DNA from 2 places in the Arthrobacter sp. P4_F10 genome. Region 2 is predicted to be linked to the other one. Evidence: predicted binding sites of a transcription regulator. Region 2 holds the regulator's gene; the other holds the start of a gene.
The links. Region 2 encodes LexA, which represses DNA repair genes until DNA is damaged. Its sites were predicted from a motif close to TCGAACANNTGTTCGA; they were not measured.
Positions count from the first base shown of each region.

Region 1: a site for LexA is predicted at 2,565-2,580, ahead of AC1DR1_RS00920 (hotdog fold thioesterase). Genes of this name have one in related genera too.

Region 1 covers NZ_JBFUJJ010000001.1:194,644-199,037, forward strand. The annotation lists gene AC1DR1_RS00900 (acyl-CoA carboxylase subunit beta) at 1-78, opposite strand, end outside; gene AC1DR1_RS00905 (MaoC/PaaZ C-terminal domain-containing protein) at 211-705, shown strand; gene AC1DR1_RS00910 (acyl-CoA dehydrogenase family protein) at 709-1,905, shown strand; gene AC1DR1_RS00915 (cupin domain-containing protein) at 2,020-2,469, opposite strand; gene AC1DR1_RS00920 (hotdog fold thioesterase) at 2,693-3,211, shown strand; gene paaK (phenylacetate--CoA ligase PaaK) at 3,228-4,394, shown strand, end outside.
Region 2 covers NZ_JBFUJJ010000013.1:44,780-49,173, forward strand. The annotation lists gene AC1DR1_RS14315 (histidinol-phosphate transaminase) at 1-415, opposite strand, end outside; gene AC1DR1_RS14320 (LysM peptidoglycan-binding domain-containing protein) at 503-931, opposite strand; gene lexA (transcriptional repressor LexA) at 1,295-2,044, shown strand; gene AC1DR1_RS14330 (ATP-dependent DNA helicase) at 2,103-4,256, opposite strand; gene hflX (GTPase HflX) at 4,249-4,394, opposite strand, start outside.

The DNA.
Region 1 (4,394 bases), on a different contig from region 2:
CAGTTGTTCGTGCACGGTTGCTGCCGGGACTTCGATGTCCGACACCGGCGCGGGGGCGACGATCGTAGCTTCACTCATGTTGGGCCTCCAGGAATTCGAGTTGCTGTCCTTTATTAGTATACGAACAAGCGTTCGCTAGTCTAGTCTTATTCCAGGTGGACTTACGATTCCCCTAGGCTCCGACCTCATTCACCCGAACAGGAGAGAGACATGCACAGCATCGATCCCCAACTGGCCGGCACCACCCTGCCGCAACCCAAAGGCCGCCCTGACCACTACTGGGAAGATCTGGTGGCAGGCGACGTGGTCCGCACGGCAGGTATGACCATCACGGATGCACATCTGGTCCAGTGGGCGGGCCTCACCGGCGACCTCGTCTCCCTGCACCTGGATGAAACCTATGCGGCAACGACGCCGTTCGGACAGCGCATCGCCCACGGGCCGCTGACCATGTCCCTGGGCCTGGGCCTGATGACCCAAACGGGGTATTTCAGCAACGTGGTCGCATGGCTGGGCCTGGATGAGGTCCGTGCCCTCGCCCCGGTGTTCATCGGGGACACCATCCATGTTGAGGCCACGGTAGCCATGGCGCGCGAGACCAAAAAGCCGGACCAGGGCATCTGGAAAATCGATTACTCCGTACTGAAACAGGACGGTTCCACCGTCATGACGTTCAGCAGCAGCTTCATCATGAAAAGGAAGTAGGCCATGACAATCCAGGACAATTTCCGCCCGGCACCGCCGGCCGAAATCTCCGAGCCCGACGAATTCGCAGCGCTGCGGACACGTGTGCGCGCCATGCTCGCCGAGCACGTCACGCCGGAGCGGCTCAACAAGTTCGACGAAGCCGAAGAATACGACGTCGAGCTATACCGCGAGATTGGCGCCGCCGGTCTGATCAAGCTCGACGGCGAGCTCCACGGCCGTGGACCCAAACACCAGGCGCAGGCGGTGGTTCTTGAGGAACTCGGCGCCGGCCCCACATCGGTGGCCGTGAGCATGGTGGTCCAGTACATGGGCGTCCAGCTCCTTCACACCTACGGCAATCGCCGGCAGCAGGAAGAGTTCCTGGCTCCGCTGCATGCCGGCAAAGCCAAGATGTCCTTCGGACTGAGCGAGCCCGACGGCGGAACTGACGTTGCCCGGGCCATGAAGACCAACGCCACCCGCTTGGAGGACGGTAGCTACTCCATCTCCGGACAGAAGAAATGGATCGGCGGTGCGATGGACGCGGACTACCTGATCCTCCTGGCCCGGACCAGCGAAACCACCCGCTCCGCCATTGACGGCATCACCATGTTCCTGCTCCCCCGCTCCACGCCCGGGATCAGGACCGAAACCATCGACACCATGGGCATCCGCGGCCTCGCGCAGTGCGACGTCTACCTCGACGACGTGCGGGTCCCGGCAGCGAACGTCTTGGGTGAACTGGACAGGGGATTCCGCCAGGTTCTGGATACGCTCAACGGCGAACGGCTCAATGGGGCCGCGGTGGCTTTGGGGATCGCCCGCGGAGCCATGGAAACCGCCGTCGGATGGGCACGTCAGCGGCACGCTTTTGGCCGCCCCGTGGGCTCCTTCCAGGGGCTCCAGCACAATCTGGTGGATGCCAGCGTGAAAATTGAATCCGCCAGGCTCCTCCTGCGCCAGGCGGCAGAAGCGTCCGACGGCGGCGAGGGAACCAATGAGACCTGGTCCGCCATGGCGAAGCTCGCAGCGTCCGACGCGGCAACCACCACCACCGATGTTGGCATGCGGGTCATGGCCGGCTGGGGCTTCTTCCGCGGCCTGCCCATGCAGCGTTACTTCCGCGATGCCCGGCTGTACACGTTCGCGCCGCTTACTGACGAGATGACGCGCAACTACATCGGCGAGAAGCACTTGGGACTTCCCCGGTCCTTCTGACCGGCACCTAGCCACGACATGGGGCGGCTACCTGCTCGGTAGCCGCCCTATATTTGGACCAACGACAACAAAAGGGCGACTACCTTTCGGTAGCCGCCCTTTTGTTGGGGGAAATCAGGACCGGTAGTCGATTTCAAGGTCCACGACGTCCTGGTCGCGCAGGTTAACGACGATGTTGTCCGGCGTGCGGGTGGTCATCCAGACCAGTTCCTCGGTCATGCTGGCGTTGCCTTCGATGTGCGGCATAAACGGCGGCACGAAGACGAAGTCACCCTCTTCCAGGTAGACGATCTGGCCGTAGCCCTCGCCGTAGCGGATAAAGCCACGGCCCTTGAGCACATAGCCTCCCGTGTTGGCCTCCCCGTGGTGATGGGCATCCGAGATCTCCCCGGGACCGGTGAAGACCTTGCCGAACCAGAGTCGCTCAACGGGACTGCTTTCCTTGCTGACGCCGGAGATGCGGCGGGCATTCAGCGTCTGTCCCGGCGCGGCGGCCAGTTCGTCTGCCCGGTTCACACGGAACAGGTCCACGTTGCGGTTGATGTCAAAGGCCACTTCAGTCATGGCAAATCCCTTCCAAGGTTCTTGAGTTGCCGCCGGTTTCGTCATTGCAGCCGGGGCCCGAATTCAGTATGTGTCCTTCACACCAGCGAGTCAAGACGTACGCTTGTTCGTTTATGCATCTCGGTCCCAGCAGTAGCACCAACGACTAYCGGCTCTTGACAGCGTGGCCCAAAATGGGATTACCTAATGAACATTCGGTAAATAAAGCTGGAGGCAACGACGCATGGCTGAACTGACGGTTTCCGGGGGCACCCACCCCATCCTGAAAGACGACTACGCCTCGGAATGGATGGGCATCGAAGTCCTCGCGCTGGACGACGGGCATGCCACGATCCGCATGACGCTCCGGCAGGAAATGCTCAACGGCTTCGGCATGGCCCACGGCGGAATGATCTTCGCCTTCGGCGACACGGCTTTCGCGCTGGCCTGCAACCCGGCCAATCCGCTCCCGGGCGAGGACTCCAACATCACCGTTGCTGCCGGCGTCGACATCAACTTCCTGAAACCCGCCTTCCGCGGACAAGTGCTGACCGCCGTCGCGAACCGCCGCGCCAGCACAGGACGCAGCGGGCTGTACGACATCCAGATCTACGCCGCCGATCCTGGCGCGGGCATCCCGACGGCGGCACCGGCCGGCGCGGCCCCCGCAGCAACCCTTCCGGGCCAGCTCCCCACCGATATCCTCCCGGGCGAACTCATCGCCGAGTTCCGCGGCCGCAGCCGCACCATCTCCAAGAAATAGAAACAGGGAACCACTGATGACCCAAGAAACTGCCGCCGCCACAACTGACGCTGTCCTGGACCGCGAGGAGACCATCTCCCGCGACGAGCTCGAGGCGCTCCAGCTCAGCCGCCTGCAGCACACGGTGGCCTACGCCTACGACCGCGTCCCCCTGTACAAGCGCAAGTTCGACGAGGCCGGCGTCCACCCGACGGACCTGCGTGAACTCTCCGACCTCGGCAAGTTCCCCTTCACCACCAAGGAGGACCTCCGCCTCGAGTACCCCTTCGGCATGTTCGCCGTGCCGCAGCACGAGGTCGCCCGGATCCACGCCAGCTCCGGCACCACGGGCCGCGCCACCGTGGTGGGCTACACCAAGAAGGACCTCGCCGACTGGGCCAAGCTGGTGGCCCGCTCGCTGCGCGCCTCCGGCGTCCGGCCGGGCATGAAAGTGCACAACGCCTACGGCTACGGCCTGTTCACCGGCGGCATGGGCGCCCACGCCGGCGCCGAGGCCCTCGGCTGCACCGTCATCCCGATCTCCGGCGGCCAGACCGAGCGCCAGATCACGCTCATCCAGGACTTCAAGCCCGACGCCATCCTGGCCACCCCCACGTACCTGCTGACCATTGCCGACGCCATGATCAAGCAGGGCATCGACCCGGCCTCAACGTCACTGAAGTACGCGGTCCTGGGTGCCGAGCCGTGGACCGAGGAAATGCGGCACGAGCTCGAAACCACCATGAACCTCAAGGCCTGCGACATCTACGGCCTCTCCGAGGTCATGGGCCCGGGCGTCGCCGGCGAAGCCGTGGAAACGCAGGACGGCAGCCACATCTGGGAGGACCACTTCCGGCCAGAGATCATTGACGCCTTCGACCCCACGGTGGTGCTGGGCGACGGCGAGCCGGGCGAGCTCGTCTTCACCTCGCTCACCAAGGAAGCGCTGCCGATCATCCGGTACCGCACCAAGGACCTCACCAGGCTGCTGCCGGGCACCGCGCGCCCGGCGCACCGCCGCATGGGCCGCATCACCGGCCGCAGCGACGACATGATCATCCTGCGCGGCGTGAACCTGTTCCCGTCACAGATCGAGGAGATCGCCCTGCGCATCCCCGAGCTCAGCCCGCACTTCCAGCTGGAGCTCACCCGGCCCGAGGGCCATCGGATGGACCAGATGACCGTCAAGATCGAGCGCCGCGAC
Region 2 (4,394 bases):
CACCGACGATGTACTCCGTATCCGTGCCGGAGGCCAGCAAGGGGTACATCGAATATGTGGGAGGGAACCCGAGGGCCGTCCGGCCGGGGCCGCCGAATGCCTGGAGAATTTGCTGAAGGACTTCGTTGGATCCGTTCGCGGCCCAGATATTCTCCGCGTCCAGGCCGTGGCCAAGGTATTCGGCGAGGGCCTCGCGCAGTTCGGTGAACTCGCGGTCCGGATACCGGTTCAGCCCGGCAGCGGCGGAGCTGACGGCCTCGGTGATCGCCGCGCGGACATCGGCCGGGACACCATGGGTGTTCTCGTTGACGTTGAGCAGGATGGGGACGTCCAGCTGCGGCGCACCATACGGACGCAGGCCACGCAGATTGGTTCGGAGGGGCAGTCGGTTGAGGCGCTCAAGCTGGTCAGTCACGTGACCAGTTTAAGTGGTAGCGGGACGGGCACTGAAACTGTGACGTCCGCGACTGCACTTGGGGGATGTTGCTTGGCTTGGCGGGTACTACTTGGACGGGACGAACAGCTGCTGGCCCGGCATCACACGGGCGGCGTCCAGGTTGTTCAGCTGCACGATATCGGCCACGACGTCGCGGGGATCGCGCTCCGGAGCCACCGACCCTGCAATGGCCCAGAGGGACTCCCCCGGCTGCACCGTCACGGTGACAGTCGGCGTCAGCGAGAGCTGGTCAGCGGAATCCGCTGCTTTCGCGGGAGCGTTGAGGAATCCGCTGAGCGACAGGATGAACGCCGCCAGAAGGATCAGCGGGACACCGAAGAAGACGAAGCGTCCGCGCTGGGTGAGCCGGAGCGGCGGCTGCTTCGGCCGGCGGCCGGAAACCGCGGCCCCCGCCCCGCTGCGGTGGTGATTCGTGACGCCCTGAACAAAGACGCCCTGAACAAAAGTGTCTTGAAACGCGCTTGAAGCTGACATGAACTGAGCCCTCCTGGACCATACGGTGCCGCCCGGCGTACTCCACGTACTCGCCGCCAACCGGCCGAACCTTCGAACATAGAACCGAACAGCGGATCCGAAGTGGAAACCTCGAAATCGAACACATATTCGAACCTTGCTCGTTCTGTTTTAGCACTTACTAACGAACGATGTCGAGACTCGCTAGAACAAATGTTTGAAAAAGCCCTGCGGCTGGCCTATTTTTGAGGGACAGGACAACCACTAACGAACTCCCTGTGTGAATTCGTTAGTAGTTGATCAGCAGGGTCTGACATTTCAGGCCGGAAGGTCCCGGTGACAGCAGCCACGGCAGCCGGGCGGAACGGAAAGGCGTTGGCGAACATGGCAGCACAAGCCACCGGCGGCAGGGCCACCTCACGGAGCCCGCAGCCCGCCCGGGCCCCCAAGAGCCTCACCGTCCGGCAAAAGAAAATCCTGGAGACCATCCAGCGGTCCGTCACGGACAAGGGCTACCCGCCCTCCATGCGCGAGATCGGCGACACCGTCGGCCTCGCCAGCCTGTCGAGCGTGACCCATCAGCTCTCCCAGCTTGAAAAGCTCGGCTACCTGCGGCGCGATCCGAAGCGCCCGCGGGCCATGGAAGTGCTCATGCCGCTGACCCTGGACGAGGGGACCACACCGATTTCGGGTGTCGGGAAGTCCAGCGGCCTGCGGGCCGTCGGCGGCCTCTCGGTGTCTGAGCTCGCCAGCGCCACCGACACGGCAATGGTGCCGTTCGTCGGACGCATCGCCGCCGGCGGACCCATCCTCGCGGACCAGGTAGTGGAGGACGTCATGCCGCTGCCCCGCCAGCTCGTGGGCCATGGCGAACTCTTCATGCTCAAGGTGGCTGGCGACTCGATGATTGATGCCGCGATCTGCGACGGTGACTGGGTGGTTGTCCGCCGCCAGGGTGACGCCGTGAACGGCGACATCGTTGCCGCCCTGCTGGACGACGAAGCCACGGTCAAGACATTCCGCCAGCGGGACGGCCACACCTGGCTGCTGCCGCAAAACACCCAGTACGAACCCATCCTCGGCGACCACGCCGTCATCATGGGCAAGGTCGTCTCGGTACTCCGCTCCCTCTAACCATCCCCGGCGAGGCCGCCGGCTTCAGTCCCGGCCAGCTCCCGCTTCAACGTGGGACTCAGCCGTTCGCGGAGTCCTTCGCCAGGCGCTCCAGGGCAGCCATGGCTATCGATGAATCGGTGGTGGGCCAGAACGGCGGAAGCGCGGCGCGGAGGAATCCGCCGTAGCGCTCCGTGGACAGCCGCGAATCCAGCACTGCCACCACGCCCTTGTCCGACGTCGAACGGATCAGCCGTCCGGCGCCCTGCGCGAGCCGAATGGCGGCGTGCGTGGCCGAGACGGACATGAAGCCATTGCCGCCCGCCTGGGCGACGGCCCGCGAGCGTGCCGTCATCAGCGGGTCGTCCGGCCGCGGGAAGGGAATCCGGTCTATAACCACCAGCCGGCAGGACACCCCAGGAACGTCGACGCCCTGCCAGAGGGACATTGTGCCGAACAAACAGGTGTCCGGCTCGTCGGCAAATTGCCGCACGAGCGCCGTCATGGTCGACTCCCCCTGGCACAGGATGCTGAGGCCCAGCCGGGGCCGCATGGCCTCGGCGGCTTCCTCCGCCGCGCGCCGCGAGGAAAACAGGCACAAGGCACCGCCACGGGAAGCGCGGATCAGCTTCTCCAGCTCATCCAAGGCCTCGGGGGAAGTCCCGCGGCCGGGTTTGGGCAGGTGCCGGGCGACATAGAGGATGCCCTGCTTCGGATAGTCGAACGGGGACCCGACGTCGACCCCGGTCCAGCTCGGGGCGCCATTGCCAACGAGGCCGAGGCCTCCGGCTGCAGGCTCGAAGGCAGCGCCAATGGCCAGTGTGGCCGAGGTCAGGATGACGGTGTGGTCCGCGAACAAACCCTCGCGCAAACGCCCCGCGACGCTCAACGGGGCAACATTGATCAGGGCCGGCGCGCTCTCGTCAGGCTGGGAGTAGCCCTGCACCGGGTCGAAGCTGCTGTTGCGGGAGAACCACACTACTTCGCGGTTTTCGCGCGCGGCCAGGAGGCGCTCACAGAGTTCCAGGATGACCATCAGGCGTGAGCGCGCCAGCTGGCGTCCGCCGTCGGCCGTCGTGGAGCTGTCGCCCTTGGAATCGGACAGGGCGGCGCGGCACGCGTCGCGCAGTTGGTCGATGCAGTCCAACTGCCCGCTGTTCAGGCCGTTGGGCATCAGCCCGCTGGGGACCCCGTCGATGGCCAGCTCCAGGTGGGCTGCGGCATTGTTCAGCGCGTCCACGGTGATGCCCGTATGTTTCCGGGCCCCGGACGCGGCTGCGTGCACCATTGCCACGGAGAGCTGACCTGAGACCGCGCCTGTGACGCGGTCCTGAAGTTCGTGCGCCTCGTCCACCACCACGACGTCGTACTCGGGCAGCACCGCCAGGCCCTCGAAGGCGCTGACGGCGAGCATGGCGTGGTTGGTGACCACGACGTCGGCGTCGGCGGCGTTCTGCCGTGCCAGCTCGCTGAAACATTCGGCCGCGAGCGGGCACTTCTGCGCGCCGAGGCACTCCATGGAGGTAACCGAGACCTGGCGCCAGGCCCGGTCCGTGACGCCGGGCATGAGCTCGTCGCGGTCCCCCGTCGCGGTCTCCTCGGCCCATTCGCGGAGGCGGACGACTTCCTTGCCCAGCTGGGAGGACGGCCCGCCAAGCGCGGCAGCGAAATGCGGCACGCTCGTGTCCTCGCCAAGGGAAAACAGCTGTCCCTCGGAAGGTTCTTCGGACGGGAAACCGCCCTCGAGTTTGTGCCGGCACACGTAGTTGGACCGGCCTTTCACCAGGGCGACCTTGACGGGCCGTTCCAAGGCAGGGGTGATGGTCTTGAGCAGCCTGGGCAGGTCCCGGCCCACGATCTGCGTCTGCAGCGCCAAGGTTGCGGTGGACACCAGGGTGGGCTTGTTGCTGGTCAGCGAATGGGCGATCAGCGGAATCAGGTAAGCCAGCGATTTGCCGGTGCCGGTGCCGGCCTGGACCAACAGGTGGTCGCCGCTGTCTATCGCGCGCGCCACCTGCCGGGCCATTTCGTGCTGGCCATCGCGGCTCTGGCCGCCCATGCCGGACACGGCACGGTCGAGAAGTTTCACCACGAACTCCTCGCCGGCCGCACCGGCAACCGAATCGGCGTCTGCAGTTCCCGCGTCCGCGGGTTCAGCGTCGGGCAATTCAACGTCCGCAGGTTCAACGTCCGAAGGTTCGGCCTCAGCCCTGGTCACCGCTGCCTCAGTCATTGCTGATGAAGGGATCCAGTTCAGCGGCGAGTCCTTCACGCACCATCACCACGGCACGGGTTCCGGTTTCCTCATGGTCGAGGCTGAGGATCTCGGCGTCGGTCTCGTGAAGCTTGCTGAGCAGGTCCCCGCGGTTGT